One region of the Streptomyces sp. NPDC005485 genome, then DNA from elsewhere that is predicted to be linked to it. Evidence: riboswitches for the same ligand, from Rfam matches in the RefSeq annotation. Region 1 holds a riboswitch; the other holds the start of a gene.

Region 1 (7,029 bases):
ACCTGCTCGGCGTTCCCCGCGAGGACCAGGACGACTTCCGGGACTGGGCGGGCATGATGATCCGGCACGGCGGCGGACCGCGGGGCGGGGTCGCCCGGTCCGTGAAGAAGATGCGCGGCTATCTCGCCGAGCTCATCCACCGAAAGCGCCAGGCCCTTCCCGAGCATCCCACCCCCGGCGAGGACCTGATCTCCGGCCTCATCCGCGCCTCCGACCACGGTGAGCACCTCACCGAGAACGAGGCGGCCGCGATGGCCTTCATCCTTCTGTTCGCCGGGTTCGAGACCACCGTCAACCTCATCGGCAACGGCATGTACGCCCTGCTCACCCACCCCGAGCAGCGGGCCGCCCTGCAGCAGTCCGTCGCCGCCGGTGAGACCGGGCTGCTGGAGACCGGGGTCGAGGAACTCCTCCGCTACGACGGCCCTGTCGAACTCGCGACCTGGCGGTTCGCCACGGAGCCCGTCGTCCTCGGCGGGCAGCACATCGCGCCGGGCGACCCCGTCCTCGTCGTCCTCGCGGCTGCCGACCGCGATCCCGAGCGGTTCGACCGGCCGGACACCCTCGACCTCACCCGCCGCGACAACCAGCACCTCGGATACGGGCACGGCATCCACTACTGCCTCGGCGCTCCGCTCGCCCGCCTGGAAGGCCAGACCGCTCTCGCGACGCTTCTCACCCGCCTTCCCGACCTGCAACTCGCGGGGGATTCGGCCGATTTGCGCTGGCGCGGCGGACTCATCATGCGTGGACTGCGCACGCTCCCCGTGGAGTTCACCCCGGGCCGGTAGTGCCCCCTGGCGCGCGCATATGTGCACTCCAGGGGCAGGTAAACCTGACACTCCCTCAACTCTGTGATCTTCACGTGATCTACGCTGCATCGACTTGTGACAAGCGTTCGAGTGCGGATACGTTCACTCGTCAACGCGGCCCACCAGCCGCGGTAGTTATCTGCTGTCACGCGAAAGGCTTCCGCATGCTCTCCGGGAACGGCCGTCACCGTCGACCCCGTCAGGCTCCGGCTCTCATCGTCGCGGCAGGAGTGACCGGATCGGCGATCGCCATCCCGTTGCTCGGTGCCACCGGTGCGCACGCGGCCGACGGGACCACATGGGATCGGGTCGCAGAATGCGAGAGCGGCGGGTCCTGGAGCGCCAACGACGGCAACGGGTACTACGGCGGACTACAGCTGACCCAGGAGAACTGGCAGAAGTACGGCGGCCTCACCTACGCGCCGACCGCCGACCAGGCCAGCCGTTCGCAGCAGATAGCCGTGGCCGAGAAGGTCCTCGACGACCAGGGGCTCGTCGCCTGGCCCACCTGTGGCCCGCTCTCCGGGCTCAGCAAGAACTCGGGCTCGATCGACGTCGACACGGGCGTGGCCGGGGACTCGTCCGACTCCTCCGGTTCGTCCAGCTCGTCGAGTTCCTCAGGTTCGTCTGATTCCTCGGATACTTCGGATTCGTCTGGTTCATCCGATTCCGGCACCGACTCCTCGGGCCTCTCCGACTCCTCGTCCGACACGTCGTCCGACGCCTCCTCGGGCGAGACCCGGAACTCGACCAAGGCCGACACGTCCGACGGCGACTCCGGCGACTCACAGGATTCCGACAGTGCGACCACAGGGTCGACAAAGAGCGACGAGTCGGACAAGTCCGGCCAGAACGGCGACTCTTCGGACGGCTCCTCCGGGACCGCGACCTCCGAATCCGGCTCCGGGCGCCACCGCGGCGACAGCGCCGGCGAAGAGGCCGAGGGGAGCACCGGCGAGGGTGCGGCCGACGGCGCCTCCGACAGCCGCGGTGACGACACCTCCGGCCGTCACGCCTCACGCGGCTCCGGCGCCGCACGCGGCGCGACGGACGGCTCGTACGTCGTCCGCAGCGGGGACAGTCTCTGGTCCATCGCCGACTCCCTTGACCTGAAGGGCGGATGGTCCGGTTTGTACTCCGCGAACGAGCAGGCGCTCGGCGCCGACCCGGACCTCATCCTCCCCGGTCAGAAGCTTGAGCTGGACAGTGTCGAAGCCGCCCGGTAGGTAGCCGACCAACTGGCCGTCATCTGGCGAATCGGGCTAAATCCAGCGGTAGTTCAGGTCATGGTTCGAGATGGAATGTCCGGTTTGGTGAGAGTGAGACATGAGTCTCAGTAGCCCTGATCGTCTTTGAAATTCCGGCGATCGCATGTCTACGGTCGTGACCGCTCGCCACAGCGGGCACCGACGGTCGCAACGCCGAATCCTGCCAACGGCCGTACGGGAACAGTCGTCGCGTCAAGCGCCGTAGGCAGGAGCGGGGGACCCAGGTAAGTGCCGGACCCGGTGATCGTTGCCGGACCGGCTTGGGGTGAAGCCGCGCACCAGTGGTGCGCGGCCGGGCAACTCAACCGGCCCGAACCCGACAGCTCACCTCGCAGGCGTCGGTGAGGGGATCTCTCATGCTGTTTTCCAGCAAGGGCAAGCACCGCCGCCCGTCCAAGGCCACCCGTGTCGCCACGCTCGCCGGTGTCACCGGCGTCGCCATCGCCGCTCCGCTGATGGCCTCCGGCACCGCCTCCGCCGCCACCGCCTCCGAGTGGGACGCCGTCGCCTCGTGCGAGTCCGGCGGCAACTGGTCGATCAACACCGGCAACGGTTACTACGGCGGCCTCCAGTTCTCCTCGTCCACGTGGGCCGCGTACGGCGGCACCGCGTACGCCTCCTCCGCCGACCAGGCCTCCAAGTCCGAGCAGATAGCGGTCGCCGAGAAGGTTCTCGCCTCGCAGGGCAAGGGCGCCTGGCCGAGCTGTGGCGTGGGCCTGTCGGGTGCGTCGACCGGCGGCGGTTCCACCTCGTCGGACACGGGCTCCGGCTCCAGCTCGCAGAGCACCACCCAGCCGCAGCAGCAGAGCACCACGACGAGCGAGCAGCACGCCTCCCGCTCGCAGGAGCGCCCCGCCGCCAAGAAGACCGTCCAGACCCCGACCGGCAAGAAGGTCAAGAAGGGTGACGGCGAGTACAAGGTGAAGAAGGGCGACAGCCTCAGCTCGATCGCCGAGAAGAAGCACGTCAAGGGTGGCTGGCAGAAGCTGTTCAAGCTGAACCAGGACATCATCGACGACGCCGACTTCATCTACCCCGGTCAGCAGCTTCACCTCAGCTGAACCACAGCCTCCTCCCATGCGTGGCCTTCATAGTGGAGGCCACGTGAGGGGCACCCCCCGTCCCCACGGGCTCCCCGCTCCGGTGCGTGTTCCCCCGTACGCACTGGAGCGGGGTTTTTTTCTTGGCCCGCTTCGCGGCTCTCCTCGCCCTCTTCATTCCTTTTTTGTTCCGTTCTGGAACAATGTTTACCCTGAGTTCTGCTCAAGGAGTGGTCGACCGGCTGGCCGATCGCCCTGGGCCGGTTAGGCTCATCTCGCGGGACTGCCGAAGTCCTGTGTACCCGCGTCACATCCCAGAAGGAGATGCTCGTGCCGTCCATCGACGTCGTCGTAGCCCGGGAAATCCTCGACTCGCGAGGCAACCCCACCGTCGAGGTCGAGGTCGGCCTCGACGACGGCAGCACCGGCCGTGCGGCCGTCCCGTCCGGCGCCTCCACGGGTGCCTTCGAGGCCATCGAGCTCCGCGACGGTGACCCGAACCGCTACCAGGGCAAGGGTGTCGAGAAGGCCGTCCTCGCGGTCATCGAGCAGATCGGCCCGGAGCTCGTCGGCTACGACGCCACCGAGCAGCGCCTGATCGACCAGGCGATGTTCGACCTGGACGCCACCGACAACAAGGGCTCGCTCGGCGCCAACGCCATCCTCGGCGTCTCCCTCGCCGTCGCCCACGCCGCCTCCGAGGCCAGCGACCTCCCCCTCTTCCGCTACCTGGGCGGCCCGAACGCGCACCTGCTGCCCGTTCCGATGATGAACATCCTGAACGGCGGCTCGCACGCCGACTCGAACGTGGACATCCAGGAGTTCATGATCGCCCCGATCGGCGCGGAGTCCTTCTCCGAGGCCCTGCGCTGGGGCGCCGAGGTCTACCACACCCTCAAGAAGGTCCTGAAGACCAAGGGTCTGTCGACCGGACTGGGCGACGAGGGCGGCTTCGCCCCGAACCTGGAGTCCAACCGCGCCGCGCTCGACCTCATCGTCGAGGCCATCAAGCAGGCCGGTTACGTCCCGGGCGAGCAGATCGCGCTCGCGCTCGACGTCGCCGCGTCCGAGTTCTACAAGGACGGCAAGTACGAGTTCGAGGGCAAGTCCCGCTCGGCCGCCGAGATGACCGAGTACTACGAGGAGCTCGTCTCCGCGTACCCGCTGGTCTCCATCGAGGACCCGCTGTACGAGGACGACTGGGCCGGCTGGAACACCATCACCGCGAAGATCGGTGACAAGGTCCAGATCGTCGGCGACGACCTCTTCGTCACCAACCCGGAGCGCCTCGCCCGCGGCATCGAGGAGGGCTCCGCCAACGCCCTGCTCGTCAAGGTCAACCAGATCGGTTCGCTGACCGAGACCCTGGACGCCGTCGAGATGGCCCAGCGCAACGGCTTCAAGTGCATGATGTCCCACCGCTCCGGCGAGACCGAGGACGTCACCATCGCCGACCTCGCCGTCGCGGTGAACTGCGGCCAGATCAAGACCGGCGCCCCGGCCCGCTCGGACCGCGTCGCCAAGTACAACCAGCTGCTGCGCATCGAGGAGATCCTCGACGACGCCGCGGTGTACGCCGGCCGCAGCGCCTTCCCCCGCTTCAAGGGCTGACCGTAGCCTCGTAGGAAGCGTCGTACGTACGTCCCCGTACTCGGTCCCGTACCGTGTGCGGGGACGTACGCGCGTGTGAAACGGGACGAACGGGAGGCGGGACGATGGCCGTGAAGGACCGGGACCGGTTCTCCACCGCGACCAGGCTGCGGGTGCTCGGCGAGCAGACGGCGGCCCGTGTCTACCGCTCCCAGACCAAGCGCCAGGCCCGCCGCTCCCGGCTGACGGGCCGGGCCGCGCTCCTCGCCCTCGTCCTGTGCACCCTGATCGTCGCGCTCGCGTACCCGATAAGGCAGTACGTCTCCCAGCGCGCCGAGATCGCCGACCAGCAGCGGGAGCAGCAGCAGGCCCGGCAGCGGGTCGAGCAGCTGCGCGACCTCAAGGCGCGCTGGCAGGACGACGCGTACGCGGAGCAGCAGATCCGGCAGCGGCTGCACTACGTCATGCCGGGCGAGACCGGTTACATCGTGATCGACCCGGACGCGGCGAAGCAGTCCCGCGCGGAGAAGGGGGCGGCCGACCGCCCCTGGTACTCGAACGTCTGGGACGGCGTGGACAAGTCCGACGCCGCCGACCGGTGAACCGCTGAGCAGGCAGGACCAGTTGCGCACGTAGGACCGGATGAGCACGTAGGACCGACTCAGTACGCAAGACCGATCAGCACGCAGGACCAGTAGGAAAGAACAGGTATGCAAACGCCTCCGCCGACCACCCCGCGCACCGAGCCCACCGACGCGGACGTCGAGGCCTTCAAGCAGCAGCTCGGCCGTCCGCCGCGCGGGCTGCGCGCGATCGCGCACCGCTGCCCCTGCGGTCAGCCGGACGTCGTCGAGACGGCGCCCCGGCTGCCGGACGGCACGCCGTTCCCGACGACGTACTACCTGACGTGCCCGCGGGCCGCCTCCGCGATCGGGACGCTGGAGGCCAACGGGGTCATGAAGGAGATGACCGAGCGGCTGGCGACGGATCCCGAGCTGGCGGCGGCGTACCGGGCCGCGCACGAGGACTACATCGCGCGGCGCGACTCCATCGAGGTGCTGGAGGGCTTCCCCAGCGCGGGCGGCATGCCGGACCGGGTGAAGTGCCTGCACGTGCTGGTCGGGCACTCGCTGGCGGCGGGCCCCGGCGTCAACCCGCTCGGGGACGAGGCGATCGCGATGCTGCCGGAGTGGTGGCGCAAGGGTGCGTGCGTGACGACGGCGAGCGAGGACACCGAGTGAGCAGCCGTGTCGCCGCCATCGACTGCGGTACGAACTCCATCCGGCTCCTCGTCGCCGACGTGGACCCGGTCAGCGGCGAACTCGTCGACCTGGACCGGCGGATGACCATCGTCCGGCTCGGCCAGGGTGTGGACCGTACGGGCAGGCTGGCGCCGGAGGCGCTGGAGCGGACGTTCGCGGCCTGCCGGGAGTACGCGGCGGTCATCAAGGAGCACGGGGCCGAGCGGCTGCGTTTCGTCGCGACGTCGGCCTCGCGGGACGCCGAGAACCGCGACGAGTTCGTGCGCGGGGTCCTGGACATCCTGGGCGTCGAGCCCGAGGTGATCAGCGGTGACCAGGAGGCGGAGTTCTCCTTCACCGGCGCGACCAAGGAGCTGACGGGCCGCGACGACCTGGCGAAGCCGTACCTGGTCGTGGACATCGGGGGCGGCTCGACGGAGTTCGTCGTGGGCGACGACCATGTGCGCGGGGCGCGCTCCGTGGACATCGGGTGCGTACGGATGACCGAGCGGCACCTCGTGCACGACGGCACGGTGAGCGATCCGCCGTCGCCCGCGCAGATCGGGGCGATCCGGGCCGACATCGAGGCCGCGCTGGACCTCGCCGAGCAGGCCGTGCCGCTGCGCGAGGCGCACACGCTGGTCGGCCTCGCGGGTTCGGTGACGACGGTGTCCTCGATCGCGCAGGAACTCCCCGCGTACGACCCCGTCGCCATCCACCACTCCCGGATCCCCTACGACCGGGTCCGCGCGATCACCGAGTGGCTGCTGTCCTCCACGCACGCCGAGCGCGCCGCGATCCCCTCGATGCACCCGGGCCGTGTGGACGTCATCGCGGCGGGCGCCCTGGTACTGCTGTCGATCATGGAGCGGATCGGCGCGAGCGAGGTCGTGGTGAGCGAGCACGACATCCTCGACGGCATCGCCTACAAGGTGGCGGAAGAGATCGAAGCGGGCAGTCCCCGCGAGCCAGGGCTGTCCTGAGAGACGAGGGCGCGGTCCTCGAACACGGAGCGCACGGCGGCGACGTACCGGTCGAACGTCGCCGTGCGTCTTCCGGTGTCCCGCATCGCGCGGGT
Region 2 (7,029 bases), on a different contig from region 1:
ACTTCGAACTCGTCCAGGGCGCGGGCGGTTCGCTGAACGGCACGACGAGCTTCGAGCGCACGAACTACTTCGAGACCATGCCCACCCACCAGCTGGAGCTCGCGCTCTGGCTGGAGTCCGACCGCATGGGTTCGCTGCTCGCCGCGCTCGACGACGAGTCCATGGAGAACCAGCGGGACGTCGTCAAGAACGAGCGCCGTCAGCGCTACGACAACGTCCCCTACGGGACGGCGTTCGAGAAGCTGACCGGGCTCGCCTACCCGGAGGGCCACCCCTACCACCACACCCCGATCGGGTCGATGGCGGACCTGGACGCGGCCACCCTGGAGGACGCCCGCGCCTTCTTCCGCACCTACTACGCGCCCAACAACGCCGTGCTGTCGGTCGTCGGCGACATCGACCCCGAGCAGACGCTCGCCTGGGTCGAGAGGTACTTCGGCTCGATCCCCGGGCACGACGGCAAGCCCGCCCCGCGCACCGGAGCCCTGCCGGACACCATCGGCGAGCAGCTGCGCGAGGTCGTCGTGGAAGAGGTCCCGGCGCGCGCCCTGATGGCCGCCTACCGGCTCCCGGAGGACGGCACGCGCGCGTGCGACGCGGCCGACCTGGCGCTGACCGTGCTCGGCGGCGGCGAGTCCTCCCGCCTGTACAACCGGCTCGTACGCCGTGACCGCACCGCCGTCGCCGCCGGTTTCGGGCTGCTGCGCCTGGCCGGAGCGCCCTCCCTGGGATGGCTCGACGTGAAGACGTCCGGCGACGTGGAGGTCCCGGTCATCGAGGCCGCCGTCGACGAGGAGCTCGCCCGGTTCGCCGAGGAGGGCCCCACGGCCGAGGAAATGGAGCGGGCTCAGGCCCAGTTGGAGCGCGAGTGGCTGGACCGGCTCGGTACGGTCGCGGGCCGCGCCGACGAACTGTGCCGGTACGCCGTCCTGTTCGGCGACCCGCAGCTCGCCCTGACCGCCGTACAGCGCGTTCTCGACGTCACCGCCGAGGAGGTCCAGGAGGCCGCCAAGGCGCGCCTGCGCCCGGACAACCGCGCGGTGCTCGTCTACGAGCCGCTCGTCGCCGAGGACACCGACGCCGCTGAAGACACCGACGAGGAGGCGGCGAAGTGACCGAGCTCGCCACGATGGACTTCCACCCCCAGCCACAGGCCGGCGAGCCCAAGCCCTGGGCCTTCCCCGCCCCCGAGCGCGGCACGCTCGGCAACGGTCTGACCGTGCTGCGCTGCCACCGCCCCGGTCAGCAGGTCGTCGCCGTCGAGGTGATCCTCGACGCGCCGCTGGACGCCGAACCCGAAGGCCTCGACGGCGTCGCCACGATCATGGCGCGCGCCTTCTCCGAGGGCACCGACAAATACTCCGCCGAGGAGTTCGCCGCCGAGCTGGAGCGCTGCGGCGCCACGCTCGACGCGCACGCGGACCACCCCGGCGTACGTCTGTCGCTCGAAGTCCCCGTCTCGCGCCTCCCGAAGGCCCTCGGGCTGGTCGCCGACGCCCTCAGGGCACCGGCGTTCGCCGACAGCGAGATCGAGCGGCTGGTGCGCAACCGGCTCGACGAGATCCCGCACGAGACCGCCAACCCGGCCCGCCGCGCCGCCAGGGAACTCTCCAAGGAGCTGTTCCCGGCGACCGCACGCATGTCGCGCCCGCGCCAGGGCACCGAGGAGACCGTCCAGAGCATCGACTCGGCGGCCGTACGCGCCTTCTACGAGAGGCACGTACGCCCCGCCACGGCCACCGCCGTGGTCGTCGGCGACCTCACGGGCACGGACCTCGACGCGCTGCTCGCGGAAACCCTCGGCTCCTGGACCGGCTCGTCCGCCGAGCCGCGTCCCGTACCGCCGGTGACCGCCGACGACACCGGCCGCGTGATCATCGTGGACCGCCCGGGTGCCGTCCAGACGCAGCTGCTGATCGGCCGCATCGGCGCCGACAGGCACGATCGCGTCTGGCCCGCCCAGGTGCTCGGCACGTACTGCCTCGGCGGCACCCTCACCTCCCGACTGGACCGCGTCCTGCGGGAGGAAAAGGGATACACCTACGGTGTACGGGCGTTCGGTCAGGTGCTGCGCTCCGCAGCCGACGGCACGGGCGCCGCGATGCTGGCCATCAGTGGCTCCGTCGACACGCCCAACACCGGTCCCGCGCTCGACGACCTCTGGAAGGTGCTGCGCACCCTCGCGGCCGAAGGCCTGACGGATGCCGAGCGGGACGTCGCCGTACAGAACCTGGTGGGCGTCGCGCCCCTCAAGTTCGAGACCGCGGCGGCGGTCGCGGGCACGCTCGCCGACCAGGTCGAGCAGTTCCTGCCGGACGACTTCCAGGCCACGCTGTACCAGCAGCTCGCCGCGACGGGCACCGTGGAGGCCACCGCGGCCGCCGTGAACGCCTTCCCGGTGGACCGCCTGGTGACCGTCCTGGTCGGCGACGCCGCGCAGATCAAGGAGCCCGTCAAGGCCCTCGGCATCGGCGAAGTGAGCGTCGTACCCGCGGAGTAGAGGCCGCATCCCGCAGTGTCGGAAGCGGGAGGGAACCGGGCATAACGGCGTGACCCTTTGGGGGCTCGGGCGGCGAAAGCGTCGCCTGAGCCCCCATTGTCCGTATTGATGGGGAGTTGATGGGGAGGTTGCCTGTCTGCCCTGTGGCATGCGCTACAAAAGGCGTGATCCGTTTGTCGATTGAAAGACGCCCCCTTTAGCGTCGGTCCGGCTGTTCGTCAGGCAGTGCGCCGCGTCCGCGGCACCGGACAGTCATCGCCGAGTCCCCGTACGGCGCGAGCCAGGGGAGCCGGGGACCCATACGTAGTCCCTGGGGTGAATCGGACGCCCTTCCCGAAGGGGGTCCGTAGGAGACCTTCCTGCTCCGAACCCGTCAGCTAACCCGGTAGGCGAGAAGGAAGGAAAGGACCAGCCACTTCATGGCGTTCACCCGCGCCACCGGGAAGCACCGTCGCCCGAGCCGTGTGAAGCGCACGACCACGCATGCCGTGGGCGTCGCCGCACTCACCACCACCGGTGTCATCGGCACCCTGGCCGCCCCTGCCTTCGCCGCGGAGACCTCCGTCGAGGACACCGGACTGACAAAGGCCATCACCATCGGCGACTCGCTCGCCGACCAGATCGACGCACAGGCCGCGGCCCAGCAGCACGCCGCCGACGAGGCGGCCGCGCTGAAGAAGGCCCAGGAGGCCGCGAAGAAGCGTGCCGCCGAGAAGGCCGAGGAGGAGCGCGTGGCCAAGGCCCGCGCCGCCCGGGCCGCCGAGCGCAAGCGCCTGAACACCTTCGTCCTGCCGATCGGCGGCTCGTACATCTCGACCGGCTACAAGACCGGCGGCAGCCTGTGGTCCTCCGGCAGCCACACGGGCGTCGACTTCCACGCCGCGTCCGGCACGTCCGTCCACGCCGTCGGCTCCGGCACCGTCGTCGAGGCCGGCTGGGGCGGCGCCTACGGCAACAACGTGGTCATCAAGATGAACGACGGCACGTACACCCAGTACGGCCACCTGTCGTCCATCGGCGTCTCCGTGGGCCAGACGGTCACCCCGGGTGCGCAGATAGGCCTCTCGGGTGCCACCGGCAACACCACCGGACCGCACCTCCACTTCGAGGCCCGCACGACCCCGGAGTACGGCTCGGACATCGACCCCGTCGCCTACCTCCGCTCGCACGGAGTGAACGTCTGACGACCCGCTTCACCGCTTCTCCGCACTTCGCACCGCTTCCGAAGCCCCGGCTCACCGAGCCGGGGCTTCGTCGCTTCGAACGGCCGTCTGTCCAAAAAATATCCATGGATTCCGGGCTCCCGTCGGAAATTCCCGCCGTCTGCAATAGAGTCACTGAACAAGCGTCAATCGATGGCGTTTCGCGGGGATTAAAGCGGAGGTCCGGTCATGCGTATTCCGGCGCACTCGGTATGCACGGCGATCCGTGACGACATCGTCGCGGGTGTCTACGAGCGAGGCGGCCGGCTCACCGAGGAACTCCTCGCGCGTCGCTACGGAGTCTCGCGCGTTCCCGTCCGCGAGGCCCTGCGCACCCTGGAGGCCGAGGGGTTCGTCGTCACCCGCCGACACGCGGGCGCGTGCGTCGCGGAGCCCACCGAGCAGGAGGCCTCCGACCTGCTGGAGATGCGCATGCTCCTTGAGCCGCTCGGTGCCGCCCGGGCCGCGCAGCGGCGCACCGAGGCCCACCTCAAGGTGCTGCGAGGCCTGGTCAGGCTGGGCCAGGAGCGGGCAAGGAGGGGGCACAGCGAGGATCTGCGCTCCCTGGGCGGCTGGTTCCACGAGACGCTCGCGCAGGCCTCCGGAAGCCCCGCGCTGACCTCCACGCTGGCCCAGCTGCGGCACAAGATCGCCTGGATGTACGCGGTCGAGGCGCAGGCCTCCCCCGCGGACTCCTGGGCCGAGCACGGCGCCATCGTGGACGCCGTGGCGCGCGGTGACAGCGAGCGCGCCCGGACGATCACGGCGCTGCACACGGAACGCGCCACGGCCGTGCACCGGCTCCGCTTTCCCGGTGCGGGAGATCGCCCGGACCGTGTGAGGACTTCGCAACCTCCCGTAAACATGACGGGTCTGCGTCATTAACAGGAGCGCCGTATACAAAGAGGGATATTCGGCGGTGCACTATTTCCGCTGCCCTTATTCCAGTGCGCCCGGAATTCCGTGCGCGCTATTTCCGTGCTGCGGTATGTGCGCGCGGGATGGTGCCGGATATTCCGTCGTGCGTGCGTATCACCGTGCCTGAAAAACGACGAAGCCGCGCCACCCGGAAGGGGTGACGCGGCCGCGTCGTACGGTGTCCGATTCGCTCAGACGGTCTCGGGAAGCTCCTCGAGCCCCTCGGCGACCAGCTTCGCCAGACGGTCGAGGGCGGCGTCCGCGCCCTCGGCGTCCGACGCGAGGACGATCTCCTCGCCGCCCTGGGCGCCCAGGCCGAGGACCGCGAGCATGGAGGCCGCGTTGACGGGGTTGCCGTCGGCCTTGGCGATCGTCACGGGGACCCCGGAAGCGGTGGTCGCCCGGACGAAGATGGAGGCGGGGCGGGCATGGAGGCCCTCGGCCCAGCCGACGTTGACGCGGCGCTCAGCCATGTGATGCTGCCCTTCAGGTGTCTCAGGGTTGTCTAGACCATTGTCCCATACGGTGAAGCGTGCCCGGAGCGGCCCCTGGATTCCGACGCCGACCGGCTTGCGTCCTTCGGCCGCTCATGCTGCCCCATAGCCTGCCCCGCGCTGTTGTCGGACGCGAGCCGTACTCTGGGGCCCATGCAGACCTCGTCGGACCGGCACGAGTATCCCGCCCACTGGGAGGCCGACGTGGTGCTGCGCGACGGCGGCACCGCACGCATCAGGCCCATCACCGTCGACGACGCCGAGCGCCTGGTCAGCTTCTACGAGCAGGTGTCCGACGAGTCGAAGTACTACCGCTTCTTCGCGCCGTACCCACGACTGTCCGCCAAGGACGTCCACCGCTTCACACACCACGACTTTGTGGACCGGGTGGGTCTCGCGGCCACGGTGGGCGGCGAGTTCATCGCCACCGTACGCTACGACCGTATTGACGCCGATGGCATGCCCGCCTCCTCGCCCGCCGACGAGGCCGAGGTCGCCTTCCTCGTGCAGGACGCGCACCAGGGCCGCGGTGTCGCCTCGGCTCTGCTCGAACACGTGGCGGCCGTCGCGCGCGAACGCGGGATCCGGCGCTTCGCCGCCGAGGTGCTGCCCGCCAACAACAAGATGATCAAGGTGTTCACGGACGCCGGGTACACGCAGAAGCGCAGCTTCGAGGACGGCGTCGTCCGCCTGGAGTTCGACCTGGAGCCCACCGACCGGTCGCTCGCCGTGCAGCGCGCGCGGGAGCAGCGTGCCGAGGCGCGGTCCGTGCAGCGGCTGCTCGCGCCCGGCTCGGTCGCCGTCATCGGTGCGGGCCGTACGCCCGGTGGGGTGGGGCGCAGCGTCCTCGGCAACCTCAAGGACGCCGGCTTCACCGGCCGCCTGTACGCCGTGAACAAGGCCCTGCAGGACAAGGAACTCGACGGCGTCCCCGCGTACCGCACCGTCAGGGACATCCCCGAGCCCGTCGACCTCGCCGTCGTCGCCGTTCCCGCCCCGTTCGTGCCGGAGATCGTCGCGGAGTGCGGTGAGCACGGCGTCCAGGGGCTCGTGGTCGTCTCCGCCGGATACGCCGAGAGCGGCCCCGCCGGGCTCGCACGCCAGCGCGAACTCGTGCGCCAGGCCCGTACGTACGGCATGCGCATCATCGGCCCCAACGCCTTCGGCGTCATCAACACCTCCCCCGATGTGCGGCTCAACGCCTCCCTCGCGCCCGAGATGCCGCGCCCCGGACGGATCGGCCTCTTCGCACAGTCCGGCGCGATCGGCATCGCACTGCTCTCCCGGCTGCACCGGCGCGGCGGCGGCGTCACCGGGGTGACCGGTGTGTCGACGTTCGTCTCCTCGGGGAACCGGGCGGACGTGTCGGGCAACGACGTCGTCCAGTACTGGTACGACGACCCGAACACCGACGTCGCACTGATGTACCTCGAATCCATCGGCAACCCGCGCAAGTTCACCCGCCTCGCCCGGCGGACGGCGGCGGCGAAACCGCTGGTCGTGGTCCAGGGGGCACGGCACGGGGGAGCGGCCCCTCAGGGACATGCCGTACGGGCCACGCGCCTGCCGCACGCGACGGTCTCGGCACTGCTGCGGCAGGCCGGGGTCATCCGGGTGGACACCATCACCGAACTCGTCGACGCCGGTCTGCTGCTGGCCCGCCAGCCGCTCCCCGCCGGGCCCCGCGTGGCGATCCTGGGGAACTCCGAGTCACTGGGCCTGCTCACCTACGACGCGTGCCTCGCCCAGGGGCTGCGGCCGCTGCCGCCGCTGGACCTGACGACGGCGGCCTCGGCAGAGGACTTCCACACGGCGGTGTCGCGGGCGCTGGCCGATGGCGCGTGCGACGCGGTCGTCGTCACCGCGATCCCCGCCCTGGGGGAGACGTCCGTCGCCGACGAGGCCCTCGCGGAAG

The links. Region 1 has a riboswitch for cyclic di-AMP ahead of ABZS97_RS32705 (transglycosylase family protein). Riboswitches for the same ligand answer to the same signal wherever they lie in the genome.
Positions count from the first base shown of each region.
Region 2: it holds a riboswitch for cyclic di-AMP, as region 1 does, so the genes downstream of both, ABZS97_RS10840 (M23 family metallopeptidase) here and ABZS97_RS32705 (transglycosylase family protein) in region 1, are expected to answer to the same signal.

Region 1 is NZ_JBEXDZ010000129.1:4,162-11,190, reverse strand. Features, by position in the region: gene ABZS97_RS32715 (cytochrome P450) at 1-791, shown strand, start outside; gene ABZS97_RS32710 (transglycosylase family protein) at 977-2,038, shown strand; cyclic di-AMP (ydaO/yuaA leader) riboswitch at 2,268-2,433, shown strand; gene ABZS97_RS32705 (transglycosylase family protein) at 2,437-3,141, shown strand; gene eno (phosphopyruvate hydratase) at 3,451-4,731, shown strand; gene ABZS97_RS32695 (septum formation initiator family protein) at 4,836-5,312, shown strand; gene ABZS97_RS32690 (DUF501 domain-containing protein) at 5,421-5,951, shown strand; gene ABZS97_RS32685 (Ppx/GppA phosphatase family protein) at 5,948-6,934, shown strand; gene ABZS97_RS32680 (poly-gamma-glutamate hydrolase family protein) at 6,877-7,029, opposite strand, start outside.
Region 2 is NZ_JBEXDZ010000023.1:16,104-23,132, reverse strand. Features, by position in the region: gene ABZS97_RS10850 (pitrilysin family protein) at 1-1,115, shown strand, start outside; gene ABZS97_RS10845 (pitrilysin family protein) at 1,112-2,500, shown strand; cyclic di-AMP (ydaO/yuaA leader) riboswitch at 2,747-2,907, shown strand; gene ABZS97_RS10840 (M23 family metallopeptidase) at 2,920-3,684, shown strand; gene ABZS97_RS10835 (GntR family transcriptional regulator) at 3,892-4,587, shown strand; gene ABZS97_RS10830 (HPr family phosphocarrier protein) at 4,812-5,093, opposite strand; gene ABZS97_RS10825 (GNAT family N-acetyltransferase) at 5,268-7,029, shown strand, end outside.